DNA from 3 places in the Janthinobacterium sp. PLB04 genome. Region 2 is predicted to be linked to each of the others. Evidence: predicted binding sites of a transcription regulator. Region 2 holds the regulator's gene; each other region holds the start of a gene.
What was found. The regulator HrcA, encoded in region 2, represses chaperone genes, less so after heat shock. The targets are predictions, from matches to a motif close to TTAGCACTCNNNNNNNNNGAGTGCTAA.
Positions count from the first base shown of each region.

Region 1: the regulator HrcA is predicted to act here: its motif matches at 4,437-4,463, upstream of groES (co-chaperone GroES).
Region 3: the regulator HrcA is predicted to act here: its motif matches at 1,968-1,994, upstream of rpoH (RNA polymerase sigma factor RpoH).

Region 1 covers NZ_CP088968.1:5,507,021-5,513,666, reverse strand. Annotated here, with positions in the region: gene LSO07_RS24385 (POT-type proton-dependent oligopeptide transporter) at 1-755, opposite strand, end outside; gene LSO07_RS24380 (GNAT family N-acetyltransferase) at 837-1,394, opposite strand; gene LSO07_RS24375 (hypothetical protein) at 1,480-1,956, opposite strand; gene groL (chaperonin GroEL) at 2,205-3,854, opposite strand; gene groES (co-chaperone GroES) at 3,905-4,195, opposite strand; gene LSO07_RS24360 (hypothetical protein) at 4,709-5,455, shown strand; gene LSO07_RS24355 (DUF904 domain-containing protein) at 5,585-5,875, shown strand; gene LSO07_RS24350 (cell division protein ZapA) at 5,875-6,186, shown strand; RNA gene ssrS (6S RNA) at 6,376-6,553, shown strand; gene LSO07_RS24340 (EVE domain-containing protein) at 6,633-6,646, shown strand, end outside.
Region 2 covers NZ_CP088968.1:6,225,414-6,232,059, reverse strand. Annotated here, with positions in the region: gene LSO07_RS27580 (hypothetical protein) at 1-260, opposite strand, end outside; gene LSO07_RS27575 (HAD family hydrolase) at 505-1,230, shown strand; gene hrcA (heat-inducible transcriptional repressor HrcA) at 1,333-2,349, shown strand; gene fur (ferric iron uptake transcriptional regulator) at 2,398-2,829, opposite strand; gene LSO07_RS27560 (outer membrane protein assembly factor BamE) at 3,025-3,654, shown strand; gene dapB (4-hydroxy-tetrahydrodipicolinate reductase) at 3,674-4,483, shown strand; gene LSO07_RS27550 (barstar family protein) at 4,492-4,818, shown strand; gene LSO07_RS27545 (CaiB/BaiF CoA transferase family protein) at 4,861-6,108, opposite strand; gene LSO07_RS27540 (acyl-CoA dehydrogenase) at 6,108-6,646, opposite strand, start outside.
Region 3 covers NZ_CP088968.1:1,253,060-1,259,705, reverse strand. Annotated here, with positions in the region: gene ftsY (signal recognition particle-docking protein FtsY) at 1-68, shown strand, start outside; gene LSO07_RS05585 (cell division ATP-binding protein FtsE) at 77-820, shown strand; gene ftsX (permease-like cell division protein FtsX) at 817-1,737, shown strand; gene rpoH (RNA polymerase sigma factor RpoH) at 2,159-3,052, shown strand; gene LSO07_RS05570 (hypothetical protein) at 3,143-3,409, opposite strand; gene LSO07_RS05565 (hypothetical protein) at 3,589-4,041, shown strand; gene LSO07_RS05560 (antibiotic biosynthesis monooxygenase family protein) at 4,038-4,385, opposite strand; gene LSO07_RS05555 (cytochrome P450) at 4,382-5,509, opposite strand; gene LSO07_RS05550 (ArsR/SmtB family transcription factor) at 5,586-6,284, shown strand; gene LSO07_RS05545 (DUF3667 domain-containing protein) at 6,425-6,646, shown strand, end outside.

The sequences.
Region 1 (6,646 bases), 720 kb from region 2:
AACGCATACAGGGCGCCGATCACGCCGACGTAGGCCACATACAGGCCGGGACGCGAACCGCCGTCGATACGCGCCAGCAGGGCCGTGCGGGCCACGCGGGTGAACGAATCGGGGTTCGGCGGTGCCGGCGGCACGTGCACGTATTTTTTGGCGCCCATCCAGAAGACGATGGTGGCGGCCAGCATCATCAGGCCGGGGATGCCGAAGGCGATCGATGGGCCGTAGTCGCGCAGGAACATCGGCATCAGCAGCGAAGCGAAGAAGGAGCCGAAGTTGATGATCCAGTAGAACAGGTCGAAGACCAGCTTGGCCTTGTGCTTGTTGGTCTGGTCGAACTGGTCGCCGACAAACGAGGCCACGAGCGGCTTGATGCCGCCGGAACCGAAGGCGATCAGGAACAGGCCGAAATAGAAGCCGTTGACGCTGTTTTCAAACAGGGCCAGGCAGGCATGGCCTGCGCAATACACGAGGCTGAGCCAGAAGATGGTGTTGTATTTGCCGAAGAAGCGGTCGGCCAGCCAGCCGCCCAGCAGCGGGAAGAAGTACACGCCGATGACGAAGGTGTGGAACACGTGCTTGGCTTCGCCCGTGCGCTGGTCGATCGGGATCATCAGCAGCAGGGTGCTGATGAGGAATGGCGTCAGGATGTTGCGCATGCCATAAAAGCTGAAGCGTTCGCAGCCTTCGTTGGCGATGATGTACGGTATTTGCCGGGGCATCTTGCCCGTGGCGGTTTGTGTCTCGGCCGATGACATTGGCTCTCCCCAAGTTTTTTTTGTAAGCCGCGATGCTAAGGCCTGCCGCGTTTGCTTGCAACAGAAAAAACGGCCTGTCCGCTATTTCGCAGGGATTTGTAAGGTATTGATTTTCATAAAGACATTACTTTCGGCACTTGCACGCGCAGGGCGGGGCAGCCACAGCTGCATTTGCAGCATGCCATCCGATGCGGGACAGTCTTCCAGGGTAAAACCGCAAGCCAGGTACAGAGTCAGCGCCGCGTGGTTGTCCTGCGCCACGGCCAGGCGCACGCGGCCCAGCTCGGGAATGGCGCAGGCATGGGCGATGGCGGCCTGCACCAGTTGCCGTCCCGCGCCGCGCCCGCGCGCCTGCGGCGCCACGTACACGCCCCACAGGCTGGCCTTGTCATGCACGACGGCGATCGGTTCGCGGCGCAGGCCGGCCATGGCGATCAATTGTTCCTTGGCGAAAGCGCCAAATATTATTTGGTGGGAGGTGGCGTGCAGGCGCTCGGCTATCTGTGCCAGCGGCAAGCCGCTTTCCGCCGCATGCGTGGTGCAGAAGGCGGCGGGCAGTTCGGCGATGCCGGCCAGGCGCAGCGCGCGGTAGGCGCTGGCGTCGTCTGGCGTGAGGGGGCGGACAGTGATGGCGGGCATGTGGGCGAGTATCGGGCTTCGATGCCAGAAAGTAAAGCTTGCGCTGCAACGCCAGTGTCCCTGGCCATCGCGTCGGCTTGGGGTGTTACTGCGTGGCGATGCGCTGCATGGGCGCATTGTCCTTGCGCCATTGTTCCAGGCTGATCAGGTCGCCGCTGACGATGTCGTCGACGAGGATGCGCTTGCCATCGGGCGTGACGACGAAACTCTCCCACCGGTGCGCCGCATCGGGCGTGCTTTCGAAAAAGCTCAGCTGGTAGCAAGCGACGCCATCGACGAGGCGCGTCTCGGGCGACGTTTCCATCACGGCGCCGTGCGCGCGGCCGCCGGACGCCTTTTCGATATGCGCCGACCATGCCTTGATTTCCGGCAAAGCCATCAGCGCATCGACGGCGCGCGCGTTCTGCTCCGGCACCGCCGTCTGGCTGTTCGCGGCCGGGGCATTGTCTGCCTGCGGCGCGGACTGCTGGTGCAGGTAGAAAGCACCGAGCCCGGCGGCCAGCAAGCCGGCCAGGATGCCGGCGATGATGGTGGTTTTGGAAGAAGAGGCGCGTGGCGACATGGCGGTAGTGGCGTAAGAAGGTGGAGGATGGCGGCCATGCTAAAGCAAAACGCACAGGCCGGCAATCGCCGGGCTTGCCGAACGGGTTTGCCAAACGGGCTTGTAAAATCAACAGGCGAAAAAAAGCCACCTTCCGTAGAAGGTGGCTTTCGGGGCCGCCGGGAGGCGCTGGCAGCTTTTGGTCTGCCAGCCCTGTCCCTGCGTATGCGGCCAGTCTCGCCGTCGCCTGCGCGACTGGCCGCCGGACATTACATCATGCCGTCCATGCCGCCCATGCCGCCCATACCACCCATGCCGCCGCCCATGCCGCCGCCTGCTTTGTCGTCAGCGATTTCGCAGACCATGCAGTCGGTCGTCAGCATCAGCGAAGCGATCGAAGCGGCGTTTTGCAGCGCCGAACGGGTCACTTTGGCTGGGTCCAGGACGCCCATTTCCACCATGTCGCCATACGTGCCGTTGGCAGCGTTGTAGCCGTAGTTGCCCGAGCCAGCCAGTACGGCTGCCACGACGACCGAAGCTTCTTCGCCAGCGTTTTGCACGATCATGCGCAGTGGCTCTTCCATTGCGCGCAGGACGATCTTGATACCGGCGTCTTGATCAGGATTGTCGCCCTTGACCGTGATGTTGGCGCGTGCGCGCAGCAGGGCTACGCCGCCGCCTGGCACGATGCCTTCTTCCACGGCAGCGCGGGTCGCGTGCAGTGCATCTTCAACGCGGGCTTTTTTCTCTTTCATTTCGACTTCGGTGGCTGCGCCAACCTTGATCACGGCAACGCCGCCAGCCAGTTTGGCGACGCGCTCTTGCAGTTTTTCACGGTCGTAGTCCGAGGTCGCTTCTTCGATCTGTACGCGCACTTGTTTCACGCGTGCTTCGATCGAAGCTGCTTCGCCGGCGCCATCGATAACGATGGTGTTTTCCTTGCCCACTTCGATGCGTTTCGCTTGGCCCAGTTCGGCCAGGGTCACTTTTTCCAGGGTCAGGCCGACTTCTTCAGCGATCACTTGGCCGCCGGTCAGGACAGCGATGTCTTCCAGCATGGCTTTGCGGCGGTCGCCGAAGCCAGGTGCTTTCACTGCGCAAGTTTTCAGGATGCCGCGGATGTTGTTCACAACCAGGGTAGCCAGCGCTTCGCCTTCGATGTCTTCTGCGATGATCAGCAGTGGACGGCCAGCTTTTGCAACTTGTTCCAGTACCGGCAGCAGGTCGCGGATGTTCGAGATTTTCTTGTCGCACAGCAGGACGAATGGGCTGTCCAGCACGGCAACTTGTTTCTCCGGGTTGTTGATGAAGTATGGCGACAGGTAGCCGCGGTCGAACTGCATGCCTTCAACGATGTCCAGCTCGTCGTTCAGCGACTTGCCGTCTTCAACGGTGATGACGCCTTCTTTGCCGACTTTTTCCATCGCTTCAGCGATACGCTCGCCGATCGAGTAGTCCGAGTTTGCCGAGATCGCGCCAACCTGGGCGATTTCCTTGGTCGTGGTGCAAGGACGGGCGATTTTCGCCAGTTCTTCGACGGTGGCAGCAACTGCCTTGTCGATACCGCGCTTCAGGTCCATCGGGTTCATGCCGGCGGCAACGAACTTCATGCCTTCGCGCACGATGGCTTGTGCCAGCACGGTTGCGGTGGTGGTGCCGTCGCCGGCGTTGTCGCTGGTGCGGGAAGCAACTTCCTTGACCATTTGCGCGCCCATGTTCATGAGCTTGTCTTTGAGTTCAACTTCTTTCGCTACCGAGACACCATCCTTGGTGACGGTAGGGGCGCCGAACGAGCGCTCCAGGACCACGTTGCGGCCTTTCGGGCCCAGCGTTACTTTGACTGCGTTGGCGAGGATGTTGACGCCTTCGACCATCTTGGCGCGCGCTGCGTCGCCGAATACTACTTCTTTAGCTGCCATGTTCAATTCTCCTGAGTTTCGGGATGTATCTGTCTACAACGTGGAAACAATTACTTGACGACGATCGCCATGATGTCTTCTTCGCGCATGACCAGCAGCTCATCGCCGTCAACTTTGACGGTTTGGCCGGCGTACTTGCCGAACAGGACGCGGTCGCCCACTTTGACATCCAGAGGACGCACTTTGCCGTCGTCGAGAATCTTGCCATTGCCTACGGCAAGGACTTCGCCTTGATCCGGTTTTTCAGCAGCTGCATCAGGAATGATGAGGCCGGACGCAGTCTTGGTTTCCTGGTCGAGGCGTTTGACGATGACGCGATCGTTCAATGGGCGCAGATTCATACAAAACTCCTTAAAGTTCAATGGATAGGTGTTGCTAAATGAATACATGCCTGGCACAGCGCCAGACGTGCTTTCAGTGACCGCCGTTGAAAGCAGCCCGCAACGGTCAAGCAAACCCCATGTCATCCTGTCCTTGCCTGTATCCGGCAGTGGTGCATCGCGGCGTCGCCCGCCGCGTAGCGTTCCCTGCAGTGGCCTGGCAAGCACCATCATTTCCTGAGGATTGCTACGAAAGAGTTTGTTAGCACTCTCTACTAACGAGTGCTAATTATAGGGACGGTAGGGGGCTTATTCAAGGGGAACATATAGATAGATGCTGAGCAGAGCCTGCATCTACACAGGGTTTGCGCCAGCACAAGCCTCGTTCCCGGGCGTCAGCAACAGGCGCGACTCTAGCATGCCGTTCGGAGAGGGGGCGTTCCTGTACGCATAGGAAACAGAGTTTGACTATGAAATTTGATAAGATGATTGCAATTGCATATCAATATCACCACTCGCACCAGAAAGCACGCCATGCCATTCCCGATTTCCCATCCCGCCCTGCGCCTGTTGGGCGCTACTCTCGTCGGTCTCGCCTGCCTGGGCAATGCCGCGGCGCAAACGCCCACCATCGTCGACGAGATCACCGTGGCGGCCCTGACGCCGCTGGAAAAGGAAATGTTGCTCAATGATTTGTTCAACGATCTGAACAAGGATGACGACGACCAGGAAGCCCATGTGTGGGACAACGGCGCCGACAATGGCGTGCTGGTGAAGGTCGCATATAACTTCAGCAACTCCGGCATGACGGAACACAGCTTGAAGGCGCACGTGTGCCGCGACCTGAAATTCGTCGTCACCGCGGGCGGCAAGTCGCAGAACCTGAGCCGCCGCACCTGTTCGCAGAACAGCGGACGCTGGGATGTGCAGGGCAAGGACCCGGCGCCCGTCGTGTATCCGCCATTCCTGTCCGACGTCACCATCGCCAAGCTCAATGCCAGGGAACAGAAAGCGCTGCTGACGGCCGCCGTGCGCACCTTGAAAGATGAAGAGGATGGCAAGACGCGCCAGTGGAGCAACAAGGGCCTGGGGAATGCGGTGCCGCTGGCAGTGCGCTTGACGCCCTCGCGGACGGACGCCAAGCCTGGCAGTTATCGCAGTACTTGCCGCGACTTGACGATGGTTCTTGACGGCAAGGGCGGACAACAGACGCTGACGCGCCGCTCTTGCGAAAACCGCTATGGCGGACTCGATATCGAACCCGATTACGTCGACGAGTAAAACGCTGCCATCGCGGCGCCGGCAGATGCGCGCACTTGGCGAAAAGCGCCGGAAAAAGCGTGTATTGTCCGCCAACTGCCCTGCATTGATGTAAATATGTGTGACAGCGGCGTGATTCGATTGACGCCCATGGAGCGTCCGCCCTATAGTGGCGGGATGATTTCCGAATTCAACGAATTATCCGACAAAATAGGCCTGCTGGCCGAAATGACCCATGCGCTGCGCCGTGAAAACGCGCAACTGCGCAAGGACAATGCCGCGCTGGCCGCCGAGAACGCCCTGTATGTGCAGCGCATGCGCGAGGCGCAGGAGCGGGTGGAAGCTTTGCTGGAAAAAATTCCCGAACTGGTGCAAGCCGGCCTGGAGCAAGCCGCTTCGGAAGCGGGCGCTTATAGTGCCGAGAACGAGAAGGAAGCGTAATGCCGCGTGTCGATGTCAATATCATGGGCCAGTCCTACAGCATGGTGTGCCGCGACGGCGAAGAGCGCGCGCTGCGCGAAGCGGCGATCTATCTCGATAGCAAAATGAAAGCCATCCGCGACGCGGGCAAGGTCAAGGGCAACGACCGCATCGCCGTGCTGGCCGCCCTGGGCGTGGCCGCGGAATTCCTCTCCGTGAAGTCGCCGCAAGGTCCGCTGTCGGAATTGACGATACTGGAAGTGAAGCAGAAAATCTCGGCCATGCACACTGTCTTGGACAGCGCTCTGACGCCCCAGGAAAACCTTTTTTAAACATCGAATCAAACCTGCTGCGCGTCGCGCATTGCGGCCTGCGATGCTCGCTGTGCTTTAGCACAGCTGCGCTTCTTAGCCACAATTCATCGCCGCTCGCTACGGTTTTATTCGGTGTTATTAATTGGTTTTTAAGCGGATACGGTACGATTTGTCTTTGCGATGCGCGATCAAAGGAGTAAACTTGGGTCTACCCTGCGGTGTTCGCGATTGCCATATATTCCTTGAACCATTTATGCGCATCGGTTGCGAATTTTGTTTGATGGGAGTGAGCGTCGCTCGTTCGACGAACCCGAAATTGAACTAACGTGACCACCTTGAACCGTTTGGTTCGGGATGCCGGCATAGCGGCACAGGCGGGGCCCAATTTGCAGTACCAAGAAAACGGTTGCAGCATCGATGCGCAACCGTTTTTTTACGCCTGTTGCTTTTGATAGGGAGTGAATATGAAACAATATTG
Region 2 (6,646 bases):
ATGGTGCAAACGGCACCCTTGGGCTGTTGTGCGATAGTGATATTGTAGCGGTCATCGTTCTTGACCAGCTTGGTGAAAACAAAGCTGGCCTGGCCCGCAGGAATTGGCAAGCTTTCCCCGTCATTCAGGAGAATCAGGCCATCTTTGGCCAGGCCGACGACTTGGCCTTGCAGATACAGGTTGCCGCCGCTGCCACCGCAGGCTGCCAGTGTGACGGCGCAAGCCGCCGCCAGCATCGAGCGCAGGTACAAATTTTTCATACATTCTCCAAAACGAATTAGGTTGGGTAGCGCAACGCGGACGCTGGCGCCGCATTGGAATGGCGCCTATTTTAGTCTATCTGGCAAGCTGAATGATCTTGCCTTGTATCACCCTGTAACAATTTTTCGCCGGGAAGCGCTGGCCCGGCCCCATTTCATGGAGGCGCAGCCATGCCGGCGGCGGCGATCAATGCGACAATAGAGGCAGGCTGCGCACTGTGGCGTGGCATCCACCGTGAATCCCATGTCCCTAGCCCCTGTAAAACCTGCCGTGCCGCCCAAGGCCATCCTGTTCGACCTCGACGATACCTTGTGGCCCATCGCGCCCGTGATTGCCGCCGCGGAAACCCTGCTGCACGACTGGCTGGCCACGCATGCGCCCAAGGTGGCGCAGCAGTTTTCCATCGAGGTGCTGCGCCAGCACCGCCTGGCCATGCTCCATGAACAACCGCATTTCCATGGCAACCTGATCGAGTTGCGCCGCGCGGGCTTGCTGGCCGCCTTCGAGGCGGCCGGCGAGGATCCTGTCCTGGTCGATGGCGCCATCGCGCAGTTCCTGGCTGCGCGCCATCGCGTCCAGCCGTATGACGACGTCTTGCCTGGCCTTGCCTGGATGGGTCAGCGCATGCTGGTCGGCTCGATTTCGAATGGCAATGCGGACCTTGAAATTATCGGCCTGGCACAGCATTTTAAAGTCTCCATCGCCGCCAGCGATTTCGGCGTGGCCAAGCCTGACGCGAGCATCTTCCTGGCCGCTTGCGCCGCGCTGGGCGTGGTGCCGCATGAGGCCGTGTATGTGGGCGACGACTTGTATTTCGACGTCACGGGAGCGCAGGGGGCGGGCATGCGCGCCGTGTGGATGAACCGCAAGGGCAGCGACGCGCATCTGGCCGCCGGCGTGCAGCCCGACGCCATCTGCGCCAACTTCGATGAATTGCTGCTGTGGCTGCAGGGGCAACTGGAAGATTGATCGCCGCAGACCGGGCGAACGTGCATAATAGGCGCTGTTGATGCACGTTCGGCCGCTTTCGTTGCCGCTTGCTTAACAACATACTTGCTTAAATAAAATACCATGCAACTCGATACACGTGCCCAAACACTGCTGAAAGCCCTGGTCGAGCGATATATCGCCGACGGCCTGCCGGTCGGTTCGCGCGCCTTGTCGAAAATTTCCGGCCTGGACCTGTCGCCGGCCACGATCCGCAACATCATGGCCGACCTGGAAGAGCTCGGTTATGTGTCCAGCCCTCACACCTCGGCCGGACGCATCCCCACGCCGCGCGGCTACCGCATCTTTGTCGATACCTTGCTGACCGTCCGGCACCTAGACGAGCATCTGGTGGAGTCGCGCATGCGCCTGCAGACGCCGCAACCGCAAAAAACCATCGCCAACGCGGCGCAGATGCTGTCGTCGCTGTCGCAGTTTGCCGGCGTCGTGCTCACTCCGCGCCGCGAATCCGTATTCCAGCAAATCGAATTCCTGCGCCTGTCCGAAAAACGCATCCTGCTCGTCATCGTCGCCCCCGGCGGCGACGTGCAGAACCGTTTATTGCTGACGGAGGCCGACTATACGCCGGCGCAACTGGTGCAATCGGCCAATTACATCAACCAGAATTATGGCGGTCTGTCATTCGATGCCGTGCGCGTGCGCCTGCAGGGTGAGTTGCGCCAGTTGCGCGACGATATGGGCAGCCTGATGCAGGCGGCCGTGGAAGCGGGCAGCGAAGCGATGGCCGACCATAGCGATGACATGGTGATTTCCGGCGAGCGCAACTTGCTCAGCGTGAGCGATCTGTCATCGAATATGCATTCGCTGCGCCAGATGTTCGACATGTTCGAGCAAAAAACGGGTTTGATGCAGCTGCTCGACGTATCGAGCAAGGCGACGGGCGTGCAGATATTCATCGGCGGCGAATCGAACCTGGTGCCGATGGATGAGATGAGCGTGGTGACGGCGCCGTATGAAGTCAACGGCAAGATCGTGGGCACGCTGGGAGTGATCGGACCGACGCGCATGGCCTACGAGCGCGTCATCCCGATTGTCGATATCACGGCCAAGTTGCTGTCAAGCGCGCTCAGCCATCATTGATCGTACTGCCTGGCGCGCCAGCCGCCCCGTGGGAGCGGCCAGCTGTGGTCAGGCGGTTTTGTGCGGGCAAGCCGTCTTGATGCAGTTGCCGTAGATGGCCAAGGCGTGTTCGGCGATCTTGAAGCCGCGCTCTTCGGCTACCTTTTGCTGGCGCACTTCGATGTCTTCGTCGAAGAATTCTTCGACCCGGCCACAGTCGAGGCACACCAGGTGGTCGTGGTGGGAACCTTCGTTGAGCTCGAAAATCGCCTTGCCGGTTTCAAAATGGTTGCGGTTGAGCAAGCCTGCCTGTTCGAATTGCGTCAGGACGCGGTAGACAGTTGCCAAGCCGACATCCATATTGTCGGCCAGCAGAATCTTGTAGACGTCTTCCGCGGTCAGGTGGCGTACCGGGCTACTCTGGAAGATATCGAGTATCTTCAGCCGTGGCAGGGTGGCTTTCAGGCCGCTTGCCTTGAGATCACTAGGATTGTTACTCATGTTTGTTGCTCGTATGTGGGTCAGGTGCTTTATCATATAGCGTTTTAGCGGGGAGTGCCAAAATATGCATTTTTTGGCAGGCCGGCCACTCCTGGCGTTTTGTTCATCAAATTGAGGTCATTTATGCGCGTAACACCGGCTGTATTGCCATCTCTCTGGCACCGTATTTCATTTCGAGCACCAGTCGTGGCAGGCATGGTCTGTGTCGCGCTGGCCATGTCCGGCTGCGCCAGCCGTGGCATCCTTGGCGAAAAGCCGGCAGCTGCTCAAAAAGAAGGCAAGGAACTGGTCCCCGAACAGGGCGCACAAACGACCACCATTACGCCGCTGCAAAAATTCATGTGGTTTTTCTCGCCCTACCGTCCTGACATTCAACAAGGCAACTTTGTCTCCGAAGAGATGCTGGCCCAGTTGAAAGTGGGCATGACGCGCGACCAGGTGCGTTTCGTCCTCGGCACCTCGCTGCTGACCGATATCTTCCATGCCGACCGCTGGGATTATCCATTCCGCCTGGCCCGGGGCAGTGGCGAAACCACCAGCAGCCGCGTGGTCGTGTACTTCGGCAAGGATGGCAAGGTTGAACGTTTCGAAGGCGGCAACTTGCCGACGGAGAAAGAATACATCGACCGTATCGCCGGCCCGTCGCCGTTCGCCAAGGTCGCCAAGGCTGACGTGCCTGCCGCCGCCGTGCCATCACCCGTGGCGCCAAGCGCCGTGCCCGTGCCGGCCGATGCCGCGCCCGCCATTCCTGTGAGTAAGCCGGAAGTGACGCCTGCACCTGCCGCCGAGCCTGCACCTGCACCTGCTGCCGAACCCACCAAATAAGTTGCTGTAAGAGAATAAAATGACTGAACTGAAAATTGCCATCGCTGGCGCCAGCGGCCGCATGGGCCATATCCTGATCGAAGCGGTCAGCAATGCGCCGGACGCCGTGCTGGCCGGCGCCCTCGACCGCGATGGATCGCCTTCCGTCGGCCAGGATGCTGCCGCCTTTCTCGGCAAGCCTGCCGGCGTGCTGATCGCATCCGATCTGGCCACCGGCCTGGCCGGCGCCGATTACCTGATCGACTTCACGCGTCCCGAAGGCACTTTGCAGCACCTGGCGTATTGCGCCGAGCATGGCATCAAGATGATCATCGGCACCACGGGTTTCGATGACGCTGGCAAGGCCGCCATTGCCGCCGCCGCCGAAAAGACGGCCATCATGTTCGCGCCGAACATGAGCGTGGGCGTGAATGTCACCATGAAGCTGCTGGAACTGGCCGCGAAAAGCCTGTCCGAAGGCTATGATATCGAGATCATCGAAGCCCATCACCGCTTCAAGGTCGATGCGCCATCGGGCACCGCCCTGCAAATGGGTGAAGTGGTGGCCGGCGCCCTGGGCCGCGACCTGAAGGAATGCGCCGTTTACGGCCGCGAAGGCGTGACGGGCGAACGCGACCCGTCGACCATCGGCTTTGCCACCATCCGCGGCGGCGATATCGTCGGCGATCATACGGTGCTGTTTGCCGGCATCGGCGAGCGCATCGAGATCAGCCACAAGTCGAGCAGCCGCGTCACCTACGCCCACGGCGCCTTGCGCGCCGCGCGTTTCCTGGCAGACAAGCCGACCGGCCTGTTCGACATGCAGGATGTGCTGTCGCTGAAGAACTGAGGAAGACCATGGCCACTGCCATCCTGAATGGAAAAGACATCACCGACGCAGCGAGCTTTCACGCGCAATGCGTGCAAGCCTTCGGTTTCCCCGAGTTCTACGGCAACAGCATGGACGCCTGGGTTGATTGCCTCAGCTATCTGCGCGATGACGAAAACATGACGCAGTTCCGTTTGAAGCCGAACGAAGTGCTCGACATTGTTGTGCAAGATGCGGAAGCAATGAAGGCGCAAGTGCCGGACTTGCTGGAAGAAATCACGTTCTGTATCGCCGGCATCAATGAGCGCTATGACGATTATGGCGAGAAGCCGGCGTTGAAGCTGGTATTGAAGTAGCTCGGATTAGCGCGCAAGCGCGTAATCCGATATACCCAACATTTACACGACCTTGCGTTCGCGCAAGCGTTCAATCTCCGCACTGTCCAACCCCAGCCACTGCTGCAGCACTTCCTGCGTATGCTGCCCCAGCAATGGCGGCGGCAAGCGGTATTGCACCGGCGAGTGGGACAGGCGCACGGGATTGGCCACCAGCGCCACCGTGCCCGCCGTCGGATGCGGCATGTCCACTTTCAAGCCACGCGCCACCACTTGCGGGTCGGCAAAGACCTGGTCGATGCGGTTGACGGGACCGCACGGCACGGCTTGCGCCTCGAAGGCGCTGATCCACTCGGCCGTCGTGCGCATGACCGTGGTCTGGCGCATCAGGGGGATCAAGATCGCCCGGTGTGCCACGCGCTGTGGATTGGTGGCGAAGCGTTCGTCCTGCGCCCATTCCGGGTGGCCGGCGACGGCGCAAAAGCGCGAAAATTGGCCATCGTTGCCGATCGCCAAAATCATGTCGCCGTCGGCCGTGGGGAAGTCCTGGTAGGGCACGATGTTCGGATGGGCATTGCCCATGCGCTGCGGCACCTTGCCGCCGCACAGGTAATTGGCCGCCTGGTTGCCCAGCGCGGCCACTTGCACGTCGAGCAAGGCCAGGTCGATATGCTGGCCCAGGCCCGAGCGTTCGCGTTCGGCCAGCGCCGCCTGCACGGCGATCGTAGCGTACAGGCCCGTCAGAATGTCCGTCTGTGCCACGCCCACTTTTTGCGGACCCGCGCCCGGCTGGCCGTCGGGTACGCCCGTGATGCTCATCAAGCCGCCCATGCCCTGGATCAGGAAGTCATAGCCGGCGCGCGCCGCGTACGGCCCATCCTGGCCAAAGCCCGTGATGGAGCAGTAGACGAGGCGCGGGTTGAGTGCCAGCAAGCTGGCCGCATCGAGGCCGTATTGCTTCAAACCATTGAGCTTGAAATTTTCCAACAGCACGTCCGCTTCGGCCGCCAGCTGGCGCACCAGGGCTTGCCCTTCCGGCGCGGCCAAGTCGATGCACAAGGAGCGCTTGTTGCGGTTGGCGCACTGGAAATAGGCGGCCTCGGCGGTGTCGCGGCCATCTGCATCTTTCAGGTACGGCGGGCCCCAGGAGCGCGTGTCGTCGCCGCGGCCCGGCTGTTCAACCTTGACGACGTCGGCGCCCAGGTCGGCCAGCATTTGCCCGGCCCACGGGCCGGCCAGCACGCGCGACAGGTCCAGCACGCGCAAGCCGGTCAGCGGCGCGGGCCGCAGGGTGGAAGCCAAGGCGTCCATTAGTTGAACGCGGCGATGCCGGTGATGGCGCGGCCGATGATCAGCGCGTGCACATCGTGCGTGCCTTCGTAGGTGTTGACCACTTCCAGGTTGACCAGGTGGCGGATGACGCCGAACTCGTCGGAAATGCCGTTGCCACCCATCATGTCGCGCGCCATGCGGGCAATATCGAGCGCCTTGCCGCAGCTGTTGCGCTTCATGATGGAGGTGATTTCCACGGCGGGCGAGCCTTCATCCTTCATGCGGCCCAGGCGCAGGCAGCCTTGCAAGCCCATGGTGATTTCCGTCAACATGTCGGCCAGTTTCTTTTGCACCAGCTGGTTCGCTGCCAACGGGCGGCCGAATTGCTGGCGGTCCATCGTGTACTGGCGCGCCTTCAGGTAGCAGTCTTCGGCCGCGCCCAGCGCGCCCCAGGCGATGCCGTAGCGGGCGCTGTTCAGGCAAGTGAACGGGCCTTTCAAGCCGCGCACGTCGGGGAATGCATTTTCTTCCGGGCAAAACACCTCATCCATGACGATTTCACCGGTGATGCTGGTGC
Region 3 (6,646 bases), 1.4 Mb from region 2:
TCGGTGAGAAAATTGAAGACTTGCAGCCTTTCGTGGCTGCCGAATTTGTCGAAGCGCTGCTCGGATAAGCCCATACATGATTGAATTTCAGCACGTCTCCAAGCAATACTCCCCCGATGCCGTGGCGCTCAGCGACATTTCCCTCAATATTGCCAAAGGCGAGCTGGTGTTTTTAGCGGGCCCGTCCGGCGCCGGCAAATCCACCTTGCTGAAAATGATCGCCGCCATGGAACGCCCCACGTCGGGCAAGCTGATCGTCAATGGCCAGGACATGGCGAAGATCAAGCCGGCCGGCGTTCCCTTCCTGCGCCGCAACATGGGCCTGATCTTCCAGCAGCAAAAATTGCTCAACGACCGCTCCATCCTGGCCAACGTCATGCTGCCGCTGCTCGTCGTCGGCGCCCACAAGGCGGCCGCCGAACAGCGCGCGCGCGCCGCGCTCGACAAGGTGGGACTGCTGGACCGCGCCATGGCGCGACCGCTGTCGCTGTCGGGCGGAGAACAGCAGCGCGTATCGATCGCGCGCGCCATCGTCAACCGGCCGCAGATCATCCTGGCCGACGAACCGACGGCCAACCTGGACCGCGCCAGCGCCAACAAGGTGCTCGACGCCCTGAAAGCATTCCACTCCGTGGGCGTGACCTGCCTCATTTCCAGCCATGACGAACAGATGCTCGACGCCGCCGCCCGCGTGATCCACCTGAAAAACGGCCAGCTGGTCGCCATCGACAAGGCCACGCAGGCGCCCGTCTTCGCGCCGCCCGATCCCGATTTTGCGCCCTCTCCCGACCAGGACGACGCGCAGGGAGAACAGGCATGAGAGGCTGGTTCCGTCAACACCGCTTCGCCCTCGGTTCGGCACTGATTCACTTGCGCAAGTCGCCGGGCGGCTTTCTATTGAACGTGCTCGTCGTCGCCATCGCCCTGTCGCTGCCGTTCGCCGGCTTGACCATGCTCGACAACGTGCGCCCCATGTCGGAACAGATGTCGGTCGACCCGGAAATCAGCGTCTTCCTGAAGATCGACACGCCGCGCGAGCAAGCCGTGGCCCTGGCGAGCGCCATGCGCAAGATCGTGGGCCCGCAAAAGGCGAAGATCGTCTTCATCCCGCGCGAACAGGCGCTGGACTCGCTGAAAAACAAGAGCGGCTTGGCCGATGTGCTCAGCACCCTGGGCGACAATCCCCTGCCCGACAGCTATGTGCTGAAACTCGATGCCTTCAGCAGCGCCAGCGAAGCGCAGGATGTCGATGCGGTGGCGGAACAGTTGCGCCAGCTGCCATTCGTGGAATCGGCGCAAGTCGATTCGGCCTGGGTCAAGCGCCTGGCGGCCCTGCTGGGCGTGCTGCGTCTGGTGCTGCTGCTGCTGGCGATCACGCTGGGCGTGGCCGTGATCGCCGTGGTATTCAATACCATCCGCTTGCAGGTGATGCAGCAGCGCGATGAAATCAGCATCTCGAAATTGATCGGCGCCACCGATACCTTCATCCACCGCCCCTTCTATTACACGGGCGCCCTGCTGGGCCTGTGCGCCGGTGCGCTGGCCCTGGGCGCCGTGGCGCTGGCCTTGCAGCCGCTGAATACGGCGATTGCCGAGTTTGCCCGCCTGTATGCGTCCGAATTCCAGCTGGTGCCGCTGGCGCCGCTGCCGATGGCCGGCTTGCTGGCCGTCAGCGCCGGCCTGGGCCTGATCGGCGCCTTCCTGTGCGTGCAGCGCCACCTGGCGCGCCTGAACTGACCTTCCTTTCCATGGCGGCGCTCCCGCGCCGCCATGCGTCTCGCCATCCCCATATTGCTGTTATATTGATATTAAGCAAGTATTCTTAAGGCTCGCTTCAGCCAGAGGCCGTAGACTGGCCATGTTGTCGTAAAGCGGCCTGCAGCGCTGTTCAAATCGCTTTTTAAAGATGTATATCAAGCATTCATTCGCCATAGCATTTAGGCTATCAGGTCGATTAAATGTGCTGATTGGCACTCTCAAGCAGAGAGTGCTAATATAGGGACATACCAATAGCAGAACCGCCATGGACGCCAGATCAAGATGGTGCCGCGATCTGCAAAGTGCAAGACCGAATACGCAAAAACGAAGATACGAGCTGCCACGTCGCGTGACGTGGCCAACTGGAACAAAGCAAGACTACGAGGGAGAAAACATGACTATGATGTCCGCAACGTCCGCATTGGTTCCGACCAAAAGTAATGCGCTGGGCCTCGGGTTCACTGGCAATCTGGGCAATATCGACGCCTATATTTCGGCCGTGAACCGCCTGCCCATGTTGACCCATGACGAAGAAATTTCGCTGGCGACACGCCTGCGTGAAAAAAATGACCTGGCCGCCGCGCAAGAACTGGTGCTGTCGCACCTGCGCCTGGTGGTCTCGATTGCCCGCGGCTACCTGGGCTATGGCTTGCCGCACGCCGACCTGATTCAGGAAGGCAATATCGGCTTGATGAAAGCCGTGAAGCGTTTCGATCCGGACCAGGGCGTGCGCCTGGTGTCGTACGCCATGCACTGGGTGAAAGCCGAGATGCATGAGTACATCCTGAAAAACTGGCGCCTGGTCAAGGTCGCGACGACGAAGGCGCAGCGCAAGCTGTTCTTCAACCTGCGCAGCCACAAGACGGGCCTGGATGCGATGACGCCAAAGCAGATCGATGCGCTGGCCAAGCTGCTCGACGTGAAGCGCGAAGAAGTGATCGAGATGGAAACCCGCTTGAGCGGCCGCGACATCGCGCTGGAATCGCCGACCGACGATGAAGACGACAAGTTTTCGCCGATAGCCTATCTGTCGTCGGAGCAAAGCGAGCCGACCAAGGTACTGGAAGCGGAACAAGTGACGCGTCTGCAGTCGGAAGGCCTGGAAACGGCACTGTCGAAGCTGGACGCCCGTTCGCGCCGCATCATCGAAGCGCGCTGGCTGGCCAACGACGACGGCTCCGGCGCCACCCTGCACGCGCTGGCAGAAGAGTTCGGCGTATCGGCCGAACGCATCCGCCAGATCGAAGTGGCGGCACTGAAAAAAATGAAGGGCGCCCTGGCAGCCTACGTGTAATCGCAAGCAATGCCGCAATGCAAAAGGCGCCGCAAGGCGCCTTTTAGTTTTATAACTTGATATTTATCAACAGATAAACATTGTCAGCCCTTACGCTGCAGCCAAGCCCTTGGTGATCAGCTCGGCGACCAATTCATTCAGATCCGCGCCGCGTTCCTTGGCCAGGGTCTGCAATTGCAAGACCAGATCGCTGTTCAGCTTGACGGCGAATGGCACCAGGCCCAGGGCCTGATCGCGCTTGCGCTGCTCGCGGCGGTCGATGACCACCGCTTCCTTACCGAATGCACCGGCGCCGGGAACATTCATCTTTCCCATCAGTTTCTTGGCATCGCTTTTGGCCAGGTCGGTTTTTTTCATGGTTGTTTCCTGATTTTCAAAACAGCCATTCTACGCAGTAATCGGCGCGCCGCGTGGCTGGCGCATCAATTCACCGGCAGCACGCCAATAGTGCGCCGTAAAAATATCATTTTGTTACTATCATTTTCATCCCACGCGTGAACAAGCACGCCGGGGACGCTCCACCTGAAAGGAAAAACATGCATTATCTGACCCGCTCTTACCGCACCGTGCTGCTTCCCCTGTTCTTCGCCTGCCTGGCCGTGCTGGCTGGCTGCGGCGCGGCCGGCAGCGCCGGCGACGCGGAAAACACGCCGCGCAGCGTCACCCACGTGCTGTCGCCGGGCGAACAGGTGGCCATCACGGCCACCGACACCCTGAAACTCGAACGTGTCAACGACAGCCGCTGCCGCAAGGGCGCCGTGTGCGTGTGGAAAGGCTACGTCAGCTACAGTTTCAGTTTGCTCAATAGCGCAGGCGCCACGGACATCGTCTTGTCCGACTCCATGCCCGGCGCCGCCAGTTCCGTCACCGTCAACCACCTGACGTTTACCCTGCTCGACGTCGATCCGGCCACGCCGCCCGCCCTGAATGCGGCCGAACCCACTTACCGGGTCAAAGTGAAAATCACGCAGGGCGCACTGCCCCGCTAAACGCTGTGGCGCCGCTGGCTGTCGGCCGGCGCCTGCTGCCGGTCCAGCATGCCGTAATCGCGCACGACGGCGGCAATGCGCAGCCGGTAGTCGTCAAACACGCCCTGCCGGCCGGCCGTTTGCGCCGCGCGGTGCGCTTCCAGCTGCCGCCATTGCGCCAGCGCCGCCTCGTCGCGAAAGAAGGATAGCGAGAGCAATTTTCCTGGCTCGCTCAGGCTGCTGAAGCGCTCGATGGAAATGAAACCGTCCACTTCATCGAGCAAGGGACGCAGCGCGGCGGCCAGGTCCAGATACTGCTCGCGCCCTTCCGCGCCGGGCCAGACTTCGAAAATCACGGCAATTATTTCATTTCTCCCAGGCTAAAAACAGGGATGCGCGCGTTCAGCGACGGCAGATAACGCCACGCCAGCGGCATGCGCTCCAGCCCGTCGGCCCACGCCTGCAGGCAAGCCGTGCCAATGGCCTGCGCGATGGACTGGCCCGGACAAATGTGGCGGCCATGGCCAAAGCCGCACTCCGCATGGCCGGCGCTGGCCAGCACGACGACGATCATCTGCCCGGCCGGCACGCGCACGCCATCGAACTCCACGTCTTGCGCCGTGTAGCGGCGCGTGTTGTGGATGGAGGGGTCATGCCGGCTGACCTCGCGCAGCAGGGCTGGCCACAGCCGGGGTGCGGCACCCACTTGCGTGGACCACTGCGGTTGCGTGCGCAAGGCAACTATGGCATTGCCCAGCAAGCCGGCCGTGGCGTCGCAGGTCTGCGACAGCAGACCCACGAGGTTGGCCAGCACGCCGCCCGAAGCTCGCCAGCCCCGGGCATCCGCCTCGGCCACGACCTTGGCCAGCAAGCTGCCGGGCAATGCATCCGCCTCGCGCAGCAACGCGATAAAACCTTGCAGCAAGGCGGCGGCTGCCACTTGCGCACCGGCCAGTTGTTCTCCATTACTCAGCGGCGACAGGCAGGCGACGAAATCGCGCGTCCAGGCGGCCAGCGCCGGCCATTGCGCTGGAGCAAAACCCAGCAAGTCCGCCATGGCAAACAGGGGCAGTTCGAACAGCGCGCCGTTCAATTGCGCGGCGCTGTCGGGCACGCGGTCGCTGGCCATGCGCAATGTCCGCGCCTGCAGGTGCGCCAGGTCCACCTGTCCCAGCGAACGCGCCAGCACCTGCTTCGGCACGGCATGCCGTTCGCCTTCATTCATGCGCACCAATTCCGCAAAAATCGCACCGCACGGCGTGCCCGCCAGGGTATCCGGCACCGGCTGGCCGGTCGGGCGCACGCGGCAATCGGGATGCTCGAGTACGGCGCGCACGCCGGCCGCGCCCGTCGCCAGCCAGCAGTCGAGCCGCGCATCGAAACGCAGCGGCGGGCCGTCCGCTAGGCGGCGATAGTAGTCATACGGCGCCGCGTGGGTAAGGGCTGAAAAAGGGTCGGCGGGGTCGATAACAAAGTCGGCGAGCGGCATGCGCATTCCATTGCAGTGAGGTGGGGACACGAGTATGCTGCTCCTTCCACCACCACACTTCGCCCTGGAACGAATCATGGATGACAAGCTTCCCTCGGCCGACATGGGACTGGCGCAACTGGCCGGCGCCATCGCCGAACCGGCCCGCGCGCGCATGCTGTGCAGCCTGCTCGACGGCCATGCGCGCACGGCCACGGAATTGGCGGCGCTGGCCGAGGTGGGCGCCTCGACGGCCAGCGCCCATCTGGCGCGCTTGCGCGACGATGGCTTGCTGTCGATGTTGGCGCAGGGCAAGCACCGTTACTACCGCCTGGCCAGCGCGGAAGTGGGCCAGGCCCTCGAAGCGCTGCTGGTGGTGGCCGGCGTGGCGGCAACGCCATTTACGCCCACCACGCCGGACCGCTTGCGCCATGCGCGCACCTGCTACGACCACATGGCCGGCACGGTGGCCGTCGCCCTGCATGACCAGTTGCAAGCGCAAGGCTGGCTGCTGGACGATGGCGGCGAAGGCGAGTATCGGCTGTCGGCATCGGGCGCGACCGGCATGGCGGCCCTGGGCATCGACGTGCCGCAATTGCAGCGCCAGCGCCGCCGCTTCGCGTGCGCCTGCCTGGACTGGAGCGAACGGCGCGCCCACCTGGGCGGCGCGCTGGGGGCGGCCATCCTGCAGCTGGCCCTGCGCCAGCGCTGGGCCGAACGCGAACTCGACAGCCGCGCCCTGCGCCTCACGCCGGCCGGTGAACGGCGCCTGCTGGCCGCCTTCGGTGGCGCTTGACCGGCGCAGGATTTTGTATCTCGGAAGCAACTAGAACGCAAAAAAAATGCGCTTTTATCATTCTTTTCATTCATCATATGCTGCGCCCTTGAGCGATCATCTTTACCTTTCGGCCATGGAAAGAGTCCATCTTGAAAACAGTGTCATCCAGCACGCGTCCCGCCAGCACCTGCCATAACTGCAATACCGATGCGCCAGGCAACTTCTGCAGCGCCTGCGGCCAAACGACTACCCTGCACATGCCCAGCGCGCGTGAATTCCTGCATGAATTCGTCGCCCATTATGTGGCGCTCGAAGGCAAGCTCTGGCGTACCCTGGCCCTGCTGCTGTTCCACCCAGGCGCACTCAGTAATGAATACCTC